2 regions of the Fictibacillus sp. b24 genome follow, and region 2 is predicted to be linked to the other one. Evidence: a T-box and tRNA genes for the amino acid it is inferred to sense, from the RefSeq annotation. Region 2 holds a T-box; the other holds one or more tRNA genes.
What was found. A T-box is a leader RNA that pairs with one kind of tRNA and senses whether it is charged. The one in region 2 lies ahead of pheS (phenylalanine--tRNA ligase subunit alpha), so its partner is inferred to be a tRNA-Phe.

Region 1 (5,066 bases), 2.2 Mb from region 2:
ATTGTTCATTAAAATTGATAAGTTTTCTTATTTCAATAGGTTTATTCGGAGGATTTTCTGTAAACATATTCTTTTCGTATCTATTCTTATTTCGTTTAATAAACTGATTAGAAACATTCACGATGTCTTGTGTAGAGCGGTAATTCTGTTCCATAAAAAGTATAACTGCTTCAGGATACACCTTCTTAAATTCAAGCAAATAGGAAGGCTCAGCACCTCTCCAGCTATAAATCGATTGATCATCATCGGCTACAACACATAAATTTTTATGAATTGATACTAACTTTTCTATTATGGAATGCTGCACCAGCGACGTATCCTGACTTTCATCCGTTAAAATATAATCATATCTTTGCTGATATAGACTCAGCAATTTCTCATTATTTCCTAATACCTCATTACAAACTGTAAGCATATCATCAAAATCCAATAAAATTTGATTTCGGTCTGCACGCTTAAATTCTTCGTATTGAATAATAATTTGTTCTGCTTTAGGAACATCACACGATACGGTTGACCATTTATCTTTAGGCAGCATTTTATTTTTAACGTAGCTGATATAGGTGACGAGCTCCTCCATTTGGTCCTCTGTTATGTTCTCACCTACTGTTGACTTAAATAAGTTTCTCAATATTAACTTTTTATTCAACTGAATGTTTTCATCCCGCGCTGCACTCTCGCCTAACTCTTGCTCACCTTCAATAATTCGAAAAGAAGTCCCCATCCCTCTGTAATAATTTCTAACTACTTCAAAAGCAAAGCTATGTATGGTTGAAAAGTCTGCTGGCTGAAGATCCGGATAAAACCGCATGAATCGATCTTTCATATCATTTGCCGAGGCTTTACTGAATGTAACAGCTTTTATACGATTTGGATTTATCCCTTTTTGCTTAATTAAATAACCAATACGCATGATGATAGTAGTTGTTTTCCCTGATCCTGGCGATGCTAGTAATAGAAGAGGCCCATCCGTCTGTAAGACCGCTTTTTTTTGAACAGCATTTAAGGATATTCCTAAATCATTTTTCATCTCAGCGAAGAAATCTTCCATCGTTCAGTCCTCCTTTTGATCATTTTGATTTATAAATAACTGTGACAGCACTCCTGGTTTTCCTAGTCGTATTTTTTAGTTCGCGCAGCTACCCGGCATTTGCGCGCAGCTGAATGACATTTACGTGCAGTAGAGCTTCAGTTCCGCCCACAAACAACAATAAAAAAACTCCCCACAAACGTGAGAAGTTTTAAGTTTAAATGTTAAGTTAAGTAAAATGGTACCGGTGGTCGGGGTCGAACCGACACTCCAGAAGGAACACGATTTTGAGTCGTGCGCGTCTGCCAATTCCGCCACACCGGCATTTGAATCTTTTTTGAATTGGAATTATGGAGGCGGCACCCGGATTCGAACCGGGGGATAAGGGTTTTGCAGACCCGTGCCTTACCACTTGGCTATGCCGCCAGAATATAAAAATGGAGCGGAAGACGGGATTCGAACCCGCGACCCCAACCTTGGCAAGGTTGTATTCTACCACTGAACTACTTCCGCAAACATTTAATTAACTTTTTTAATTAACTTATAATATGCTGTTAAAGGTATCTTATGTTATAAAAATAAAAATGGCTGGGCTAGCTGGATTCGAACCAACGCATGACGGAGTCAAAGTCCGTTGCCTTACCGCTTGGCTATAGCCCAACACTTTAAATATTAATGGGGCGGACGAGGGGAATCGAACCCCCGAATGTCGGAACCACAATCCGATGCGTTAACCACTTCGCCACGACCGCCACAGTATATAATTGGCAGGGGCAGTAGGAATCGAACCCACACCAAAGGTTTTGGAGACCTTCGTTCTACCTTTAAACTATGCCCCTGTATAAGGATTTAAAAGATGGTGGAGGGGGACGGATTCGAACCGCCGAACCCGGAGGGAGCGGATTTACAGTCCGCCGCGTTTAGCCACTTCGCTACCCCTCCACAAAATGAAGACAGGTTTTATTATAAAACATAAACACCCTGTTTTTCAATACGTTTTTTATTCCAATTAAGGAAGAAAAAACTGGTGCCGGCTAGAGGACTTGAACCCCCAACCTACTGATTACAAGTCAGTTGCTCTACCAATTGAGCTAAACCGGCAAAAAAAATGGTGGCTCGAGACGGAATCGAACCGCCGACACGAGGATTTTCAGTCCTCTGCTCTACCGACTGAGCTATCGAGCCAAGAATAAAATTCTTGGTGTTTTAAAACCACCGTTTTGATAAAAATGGCGGACCCGACCGGGGTCGAACCGGCGATCTCCTGCGTGACAGGCAGGCATGTTAACCACTACACCACGAGTCCAATTGGTTGCGGGGACAGGATTTGAACCTGCGACCTTCGGGTTATGAGCCCGACGAGCTACCAGACTGCTCCACCCCGCGATGATATAAATATGATACTAAAGTTTAAATGGTGGAGGATGACGGGTTCGAACCGCCGACCCCCTGCTTGTAAGGCAGGTGCTCTCCCAGCTGAGCTAATCCTCCATATTTTAAGTTGGTTATGTATAAAATGGTGACCCGTACGGGATTCGAACCCGTGTTACCGCCGTGAAAGGGCGGTGTCTTAACCGCTTGACCAACGGGCCAGTTGTTTGAGCTAGAGAGTATGTATCTGGCGGAGAGCAAGGGATTCGAACCCTTGATACGGGGTTGACCGTATACACGATTTCCAATCGTGCTCCTTCGACCTCTCGGACAGCTCTCCAATATGGCTCCACAGGTAGGACTCGAACCTACGACCGATCGGTTAACAGCCGATAGCTCTACCACTGAGCTACTGTGGAATATGTATGGCTCAGCGACGTCCTACTCTAACAGGGGGAGACCCCCAACTACCATCGGCGCTGAAGAGCTTAACTTCCGTGTTCGGTATGGGAACGGGTGTGACCTCTTCGCCATCATCACTGAACCAATTATATTGAGAGTATGTTCTCTCAAAACTAGATACGACGTTTCCAAACGTTATGCATTTTAAGGATAAGCCCTCGACCGATTAGTATCTGTCAGCTCCACGTGTCACCACGCTTCCACACCAGACCTATCAACCTCATCATCTCTAAGGGGTCTTACTCACTTAACGTGATGGGAAATCTCATCTTGAGGGGGGCTTCATGCTTAGATGCTTTCAGCACTTATCCCGTCCACACGTAGCTACCCAGCTATGCCCCTGGCGGAACAACTGGTACACCAGCGGTGTGTCCATCCCGGTCCTCTCGTACTAAGGACAGCTCCTCTCAAATTTCCTGCGCCCGCGACGGATAGGGACCGAACTGTCTCACGACGTTCTGAACCCAGCTCGCGTACCGCTTTAATGGGCGAACAGCCCAACCCTTGGGACCTACTTCAGCCCCAGGATGCGATGAGCCGACATCGAGGTGCCAAACCTCCCCGTCGATGTGGACTCTTGGGGGAGATAAGCCTGTTATCCCCAGGGTAGCTTTTATCCGTTGAGCGATGGCCCTTCCATGCGGAACCACCGGATCACTAAGCCCGACTTTCGTCCCTGCTCGACTTGTAGGTCTCGCAGTCAAGCTCCCTTGTGCCTTTACACTCTGCGAATGATTTCCAACCATTCTGAGGGAACCTTTGGGCGCCTCCGTTACTGTTTAGGAGGCGACCGCCCCAGTCAAACTGCCCGCCTGACACTGTCTCCGAACCGGATCACGGTTCAAGGTTAGAATTTCAATACAGCCAGGGTAGTATCCCACCGACGCCTCCACCGAAGCTGGCGCTCCGGCTTCTCAGGCTCCTACCTATCCTGTACAAGCTGTACCAAAATCCAATATCAAGCTGCAGTAAAGCTCCATGGGGTCTTTCCGTCCTGTCGCGGGTAACCTGCATCTTCACAGGTACTATAATTTCACCGGGTCTCTCGTTGAGACAGTATCCAAGTCGTTACACCTTTCGTGCGGGTCGGAACTTACCCGACAAGGAATTTCGCTACCTTAGGACCGTTATAGTTACGGCCGCCGTTTACTGGGGCTTCAATTCAGAGCTTCTCCGTAAGGATAACCCCTCCTCTTAACCTTCCAGCACCGGGCAGGTGTCAGCCCCTATACTTCACCTTGCGGTTTCGCAGAGACCTGTGTTTTTGCTAAACAGTCGCTTGGATCTATTCACTGCGGCTCTCTCGGGCGATAAACCCTATCAGAGCACCCCTTCTCCCGAAGTTACGGGGTCATTTTGCCGAGTTCCTTAACGAGAGTTCTCCCGATCATCTTAGGATTCTCTCCTCGCCTACCTGTGTCGGTTTGCGGTACGGGCACCTCTTTCCTCACTAGAGGCTTTTCTTGGCAGTGTAGGATCAGGGACTTCGGTACTAAAATTTCCCTCGCCATCACAGCTCAGCCTTCACGTTGGGCGGATTTGCCTACCCAACAGCCTAACTGCTTAGACGCACTATTCCATCAGTGCGCTCACCCTACCTTACTGCGTCCCCCCATTGTTCAAACGGAAAGGAGGTGGTACAGGAATATCAACCTGTTATCCATCGCCTACGCTTTTCAGCCTCGGCTTAGGCCCCGACTAACCCTGAGCGGACGAGCCTTCCTCAGGAAACCTTAGGCTTTCGATGGACAAGATTCTCACTTGTCTTTCGCTACTCATACCGGCATTCTCACTTCAAAGCGCTCCACCAGTCCTTCCGGTCTGACTTCGCTGCACTTCGAACGCTCCCCTACCCCTGTACCATACGGTACAAGCCATAGCTTCGGTGATACGTTTAGCCCCGTTACATTTTCGGCGCAGAGTCACTCGACCAGTGAGCTATTACGCACTCTTTAAATGGTGGCTGCTTCTAAGCCAACATCCTGGTTGTCTGGGCAACTCCACATCCTTTGCCACTTAACGTATACTTTGGGACCTTAGCTGATGGTCTGGGCTGTTTCCCTTTTGACTACGGATCTTATCACTCGCAGTCTGACTCCCGCGGATAATTCTCTGGCATTCGGAGTTTGACTGAATTCGGTAACCCTGTGGGGGCCCCTAGTCCAATCAGTGCTCTACCTCCAGGAATCTTGCCGCGAGGCTA
Region 2 (5,066 bases):
CTCGCTAGTACAACTGTATCCATGCCCGATTCCTCCTAAAAACTAAGAACTTTGTAAGTAAACAATCTATCTTTAAGGTGTCAATATATAGAATGGATTATGCACACGACATTTTGTCATATAGAGCTCGTCTTCTGTCATATGCTGACTTAAAGGGGGGTGAGTGCGTGCTAGACAATACAAGTGTGTATATCGAGGTGCTCAAGTTTAGTGGAATCTTTGCCCCTTTGCTGTTCATTCTTCTTCAGGCTTTCAGACAATTCTTTTTCCTGCCTGTAGGTCTTATCTGTCTGACAGGTGGAATTTTGTTCGGAGCCGTTGCGGGCACATTTTATTCTGTTATCGGTATCACCTTGTCGAGTGTTCTTTTTTACTGGGGTATGAAAAGCATGCCAAAGCTTATGAAAAAAGTAAAAAAACTGCAGAAAAAGTGGATCGGAAAAAGAATGCCATTCTCGGTTGGTCAGATTGCTATTTTAAAAATGGTCCCATTCATGCATTTCCATCTTTTAAGTCTTTGTCTGATTGAGATTTCATCAAATTTTAGAGAGTACACGAAGGCTAGTATTATTTCAAACATACCAATAGCCATTTTCTATTCCTCTTTTGGATCCGTACTGCTTTCACTGTCATTATTTACATCTCTTGCCGTTATAATTGGGTTATCCGTTCTGTTTTATCTATTAAGAAGAAAAGAATGGGTCATAAAATGGAGTGAATTTTTTGAAGAAGACAACGTAAAACGTGAAAAACAGCGCATGCCTGCATAGGGTATGCTTTTTTTTGTTGAAATTAGAATAAATTCATCCTCGAATGTAGATCAAGATAACGTTATAATAGCTTAGGAATGAAAGGCAGGGGATGAACGTGGAGATTGAACGACTTTTTTCCATGCAAGATGAATTAAATTCACGAATCGTAAAAGAACATAACCTTGAGAATGCATCATTATCTGAACAAAGAAGATTGGCATTTCTTGTTGAACTTGGGGAGCTGGCAAACGAAACAAGATGCTTTAAATATTGGAGTAAACGTCCAGCATCTGAGAAAGAAGTAATTTTAGAGGAATATGTAGACGGACTGCATTTTGTATTATCCATCGGGCTAGACCTTGGTTTTACAAAGATCGAACTGTCAAATGAGGTAGAAATTCGAGGGGAAATGGACAAGATAGAGTTAAACAGTCTCTTTCTTTCTCTTTATCAATGGGGCTCTAAATCTTTATCGCACCAAGAGTTTCATGCGTTTTTTGATGAATTCTTAGGTTTAGGCGTAAAACTTGGCTTTTCATTTGAAGAGATTGAAACGGCTTATTTTGATAAAAATGCTGTAAATCACGAGCGTCAGGATACAGGTTATTAATACCATGATTGTCCTGCGCAAAATTTGATGCTCGTGGAAGTGGTTGATTTCCGTTCCAGGGGCTCGCTTTCCGCGGGGCGACCGGTGAGCCCCTTGCCGCTTTGCGCCGTTAAGGGTCTCACCTGACCGCTCGTCCCGCAGGAGTCTCGCACCTTACACTCCAATCAATTTATCAAAGAAGAGCATTGAACAAAATGCTTCTAAAACAACAGAAGAGAGCCAAAACTATATCAAGAGTAATAAAACAACAAAAAAATAAAAAACCCGGAAATCCCGGGTTTTACTTTAAGCCATCAGATAGAGTTGTTAAAATTTCTTCCTTCTTTTGTTGATCTGAATTTTTCCAGATCACTTCAAAAAGTACGCCAAGACCAGGAAGCATTTTTTCTTCTCCACTTTCGATTGCATCAACAATCGTATCTTGTAATTGCTCTTTATTGTTTCCAGTAACGTTATGCAATACTGCTTTTCTTAAATCAAGATTCATGGGATAAGCACCTCTATTAATTTTTTTCTTTTTTTATTGTGTACGTTATGAGTAAGTTTTATGAGGAAAAATATTAAATATTTATGATTTAAAGGAGTACACCTTATAATGAAGCACATCGAATCAGAATCCAACGCTTCTTTAAAGCAATGGAAGAAGCTGCATACAAAAAAAGAGCGAGAAAGATCAGGCACATATTTGATTGAAGGCCCACATCTTATTGAAGAGGCAATAAAATCTGGTGCAAAGCTGCAGCATGTCATTATTGAAGAAAATTTTGAAATAAATGAATCATGGCTAAAAGAAAAGTTTACGCTATGGTCGGTTCCGGCTAAATTGATGAAACAGCTTTCTGAAACAGAAAAGCCGCAAGGGATTGTGGCTGTATGTGAAATGATGGATCAGTCAGCAGAGCTTATAAAAGAAAATGGCCGTTACTTATTGATAGACGGAGTACAAGATCCAGGTAATCTTGGAACAATCATTCGTACAGCGGATAGTGCTGGACTTGATGGAGTCTTCTTAGGTGAGGGTACCGCAGACCTTTATAATGGTAAAACAGTTAGGTCTACTCAAGGTTCTCTTTATCATCTGCCGATTGTAAAAGCTGATCTTTTAGAGATTATCGAGCAATGTAAGGAGCGGAATATCACTGTACTTTCAACTTCTCTGCAAGAAGCTGTCGACATGAGGAAAGCGCCAGAAGTTGAAGGTTTCGCCTTAATTGTTGGGAATGAAGGAGCCGGCGTGCAGGAAGTATTGCAGCAAGAATCGACGATGAATGTAAAGATACCTATTTTCGGAAGTGCTGAGTCACTAAACGTGTCCGTTGCTACAGGCATCCTTTTGTATGAATTACAGCGAAATCGAACGTAATTTGTTCCAAAGCGTTGCAATTGATGATTTTATTCATATATAATGAAAAAGATGAATGAAATAGAGTAAAAAACAAAGATGGAGAAAAGTAAATAATGATTCCGCCAAAAAGGGAGGAAATGTCCTGGACTGCGAGCATTTCTTTGGTAGGTATTATTGAATTCACTCCTGAGTTGTCACCTGAAGGATCTAAGTAGGGCTGACCGGTGAAGAGCCGTTATTGAAATGAAGTGAACAGTGTATTTTTCATTGTTAAATTGGGTGGTACCGCGAACTCCTCGTCCCTTATTGGATGAGGAGTTTTTTATTTTTTTAAGGAGGGGTTGCACGGTGAAAGACCGTTTAGAAGCTCTAAAAGTAGAAGCGATCGGCCAAATCAAAGAAAGCCAAGATTTAAAAGATCTTCAAGCTGTGAAAGTTGCTTATCTAGGTAAGAAAGGACCCATCACTGAAGTTTTAAAAGGAATGGGTAAATTATCCGCAGAAGAACGTCCTGTAATCGGAGCATATGCCAACGAAGTGCGTGACAGCATTCAGCAGGAGCTTGATAAAAAACAGACTGAGCTGGAAAATGCAGCAATTTCAGAAAAACTGGCAAAAGAAACGCTCGATGTTTCATTACCAGGCAGACCTGTAAAGAAAGGTAATGCTCATCCGTTAACAGCGGTTGTAACAGAGATTGAAGATCTGTTTCTTAGCATGGGCTTTACCATTGCGGAAGGTCCAGAAGTAGAAACGGACTATTACAATTTCGAAGCGTTGAACTTGCCAAAAGGTCATCCGGCACGCGACATGCAGGATTCGTTCTTTATCACTGAAGACATTTTGCTTCGTACTCAAACGTCTCCAGTACAGGCTCGTACGATGGAAAAGCATGAGGGTCAAGGACCTGTGAAAATTATCTCTCCAGGGAAGGTTTACCGCAGAGATAACGACGATGCAACACATTCTCATCAGTTCATGCAGATTGAAGGGCTTGTGGTTGATCAGAACGTTCGTTTAAGTGACTTAAAAGGAGTCCTTGAAACGTTTGCTAAGAAAATGTTTGGCGAAGATCGTAAAATCCGCCTGCGTCCAAGTTTTTTCCCTTTTACAGAACCGTCTGTTGAGATGGATATTTCATGTTTTAAGTGCAGTGGTAAAGGGTGTTCGATCTGTAAACAAACGGGATGGATTGAAATCTTAGGAGCGGGTATGGTTCATCCAAATGTTCTTGAGATGGCTGGATTTGATTCAAAGAAATACACAGGTTTTGCATTTGGTATGGGGCCAGAGCGTATCGCGATGCTCAAATACGGAATTGATGATATCCGTCATTTCTATGCGAACGATATCCGGTTTTTAAAACAATTCAAAAATGCATAACTTGAGGAGGGGAATTACATGCTAATCTCTTATAACTGGCTAAAAGAATATGTAAACATCGAAATCACTCCGTCTGAATTAGCAGACAGAATCACAAAAAGTGGTATTGAAGTTGAAATGGTCGAATCGTTAAATAAAGGAATCAGCGGAGTAGTTGTAGGATATGTTCAAGAATGTATCCAGCATCCTAACGCTGACAAACTTAGAGTTTGTAAAGTAGATGTCGGCCAAGGAGAAGTTTCTCAGATCGTTTGCGGTGCACCTAACGTGGCACAAGGTCAAAAGGTTGCCGTAGCGGTGCCTGGAGCAATTCTTCCAGGGAACTTTAAAATTAAAAAAGCAAAACTTCGCGGAGAAGAATCACACGGTATGATTTGTTCTCTTCAAGAGTTAGGCGTAGACACAAAACTTGTACCAAAAGAATATTCAACAGGTATTTTTGTGATGCCTTCTGATGCAGAGCCAGGAAGCGATGCTTTGGAATACTTAAACCTGCATGATCACGTACTTGAATTAGGCCTAACACCAAACCGTGCTGATTGCTTAAATGTGATCGGTGTTGCATATGAAGTGGCAGCCATTCTTGAGCAGGAAGTGAAGCTTCCAAATCTTTCGATTGCAGCTACAGAAGAAAAAGCAGAAGACTTTATTTCTGTTCACATCGATTCACTGGAAGATAATCCGTATTATGGAGCGATGATTATCTGTGATGTTAAGATTGGTCCTTCACCGCTTTGGATGCAGAATCGTTTAATGGCTTCTGGAATTCGTCCGATCAATAACATTGTTGATATTACAAATTATGTATTGCTGGAATATGGTCAGCCGCTTCACGCATTTGACTATAATCGTTTAGGTTCTAAAGAGATCGTTGTTCGCCGTGCAAATGAAGGAGAGCACATTCTTACACTTGATGATCAAGATCGTACGCTCAAAGACACACACTTAGTGATTACAAACGGCAAAGATCCAATTG

Region 1: it has a tRNA-Phe gene. The T-box ahead of pheS (phenylalanine--tRNA ligase subunit alpha) is inferred to sense a tRNA for this amino acid. The anticodon was not compared.

The regions. Positions count from the first base shown of each region.
Region 1 is NZ_JAUCES010000005.1:3,436,146-3,441,211, forward strand. It holds gene QUF49_RS17995 (ATP-dependent helicase) at 1-1,051, opposite strand, end outside; tRNA gene QUF49_RS18000 (tRNA-Leu) at 1,270-1,354, opposite strand; tRNA gene QUF49_RS18005 (tRNA-Cys) at 1,382-1,456, opposite strand; tRNA gene QUF49_RS18010 (tRNA-Gly) at 1,469-1,543, opposite strand; tRNA gene QUF49_RS18015 (tRNA-Gln) at 1,616-1,690, opposite strand; tRNA gene QUF49_RS18020 (tRNA-His) at 1,707-1,782, opposite strand; tRNA gene QUF49_RS18025 (tRNA-Trp) at 1,796-1,869, opposite strand; tRNA gene QUF49_RS18030 (tRNA-Tyr) at 1,888-1,972, opposite strand; tRNA gene QUF49_RS18035 (tRNA-Thr) at 2,056-2,131, opposite strand; tRNA gene QUF49_RS18040 (tRNA-Phe) at 2,140-2,215, opposite strand; tRNA gene QUF49_RS18045 (tRNA-Asp) at 2,261-2,336, opposite strand; tRNA gene QUF49_RS18050 (tRNA-Met) at 2,340-2,416, opposite strand; tRNA gene QUF49_RS18055 (tRNA-Val) at 2,446-2,521, opposite strand; tRNA gene QUF49_RS18060 (tRNA-Glu) at 2,548-2,622, opposite strand; tRNA gene QUF49_RS18065 (tRNA-Ser) at 2,650-2,741, opposite strand; tRNA gene QUF49_RS18070 (tRNA-Asn) at 2,746-2,820, opposite strand; rRNA gene rrf (5S ribosomal RNA) at 2,830-2,945, opposite strand; rRNA gene QUF49_RS18080 (23S ribosomal RNA) at 3,010-5,066, opposite strand, start outside.
Region 2 is NZ_JAUCES010000005.1:1,272,987-1,278,052, forward strand. It holds gene QUF49_RS06440 (cytochrome ubiquinol oxidase subunit I) at 1-23, opposite strand, end outside; gene QUF49_RS06445 (TVP38/TMEM64 family protein) at 168-770, shown strand; gene QUF49_RS06450 (dUTP diphosphatase) at 868-1,362, shown strand; gene sspI (small acid-soluble spore protein SspI) at 1,643-1,849, opposite strand; gene QUF49_RS06460 (TrmH family RNA methyltransferase) at 1,958-2,725, shown strand; T-box leader at 2,792-3,014, shown strand; gene pheS (phenylalanine--tRNA ligase subunit alpha) at 3,056-4,090, shown strand; gene pheT (phenylalanine--tRNA ligase subunit beta) at 4,109-5,066, shown strand, end outside.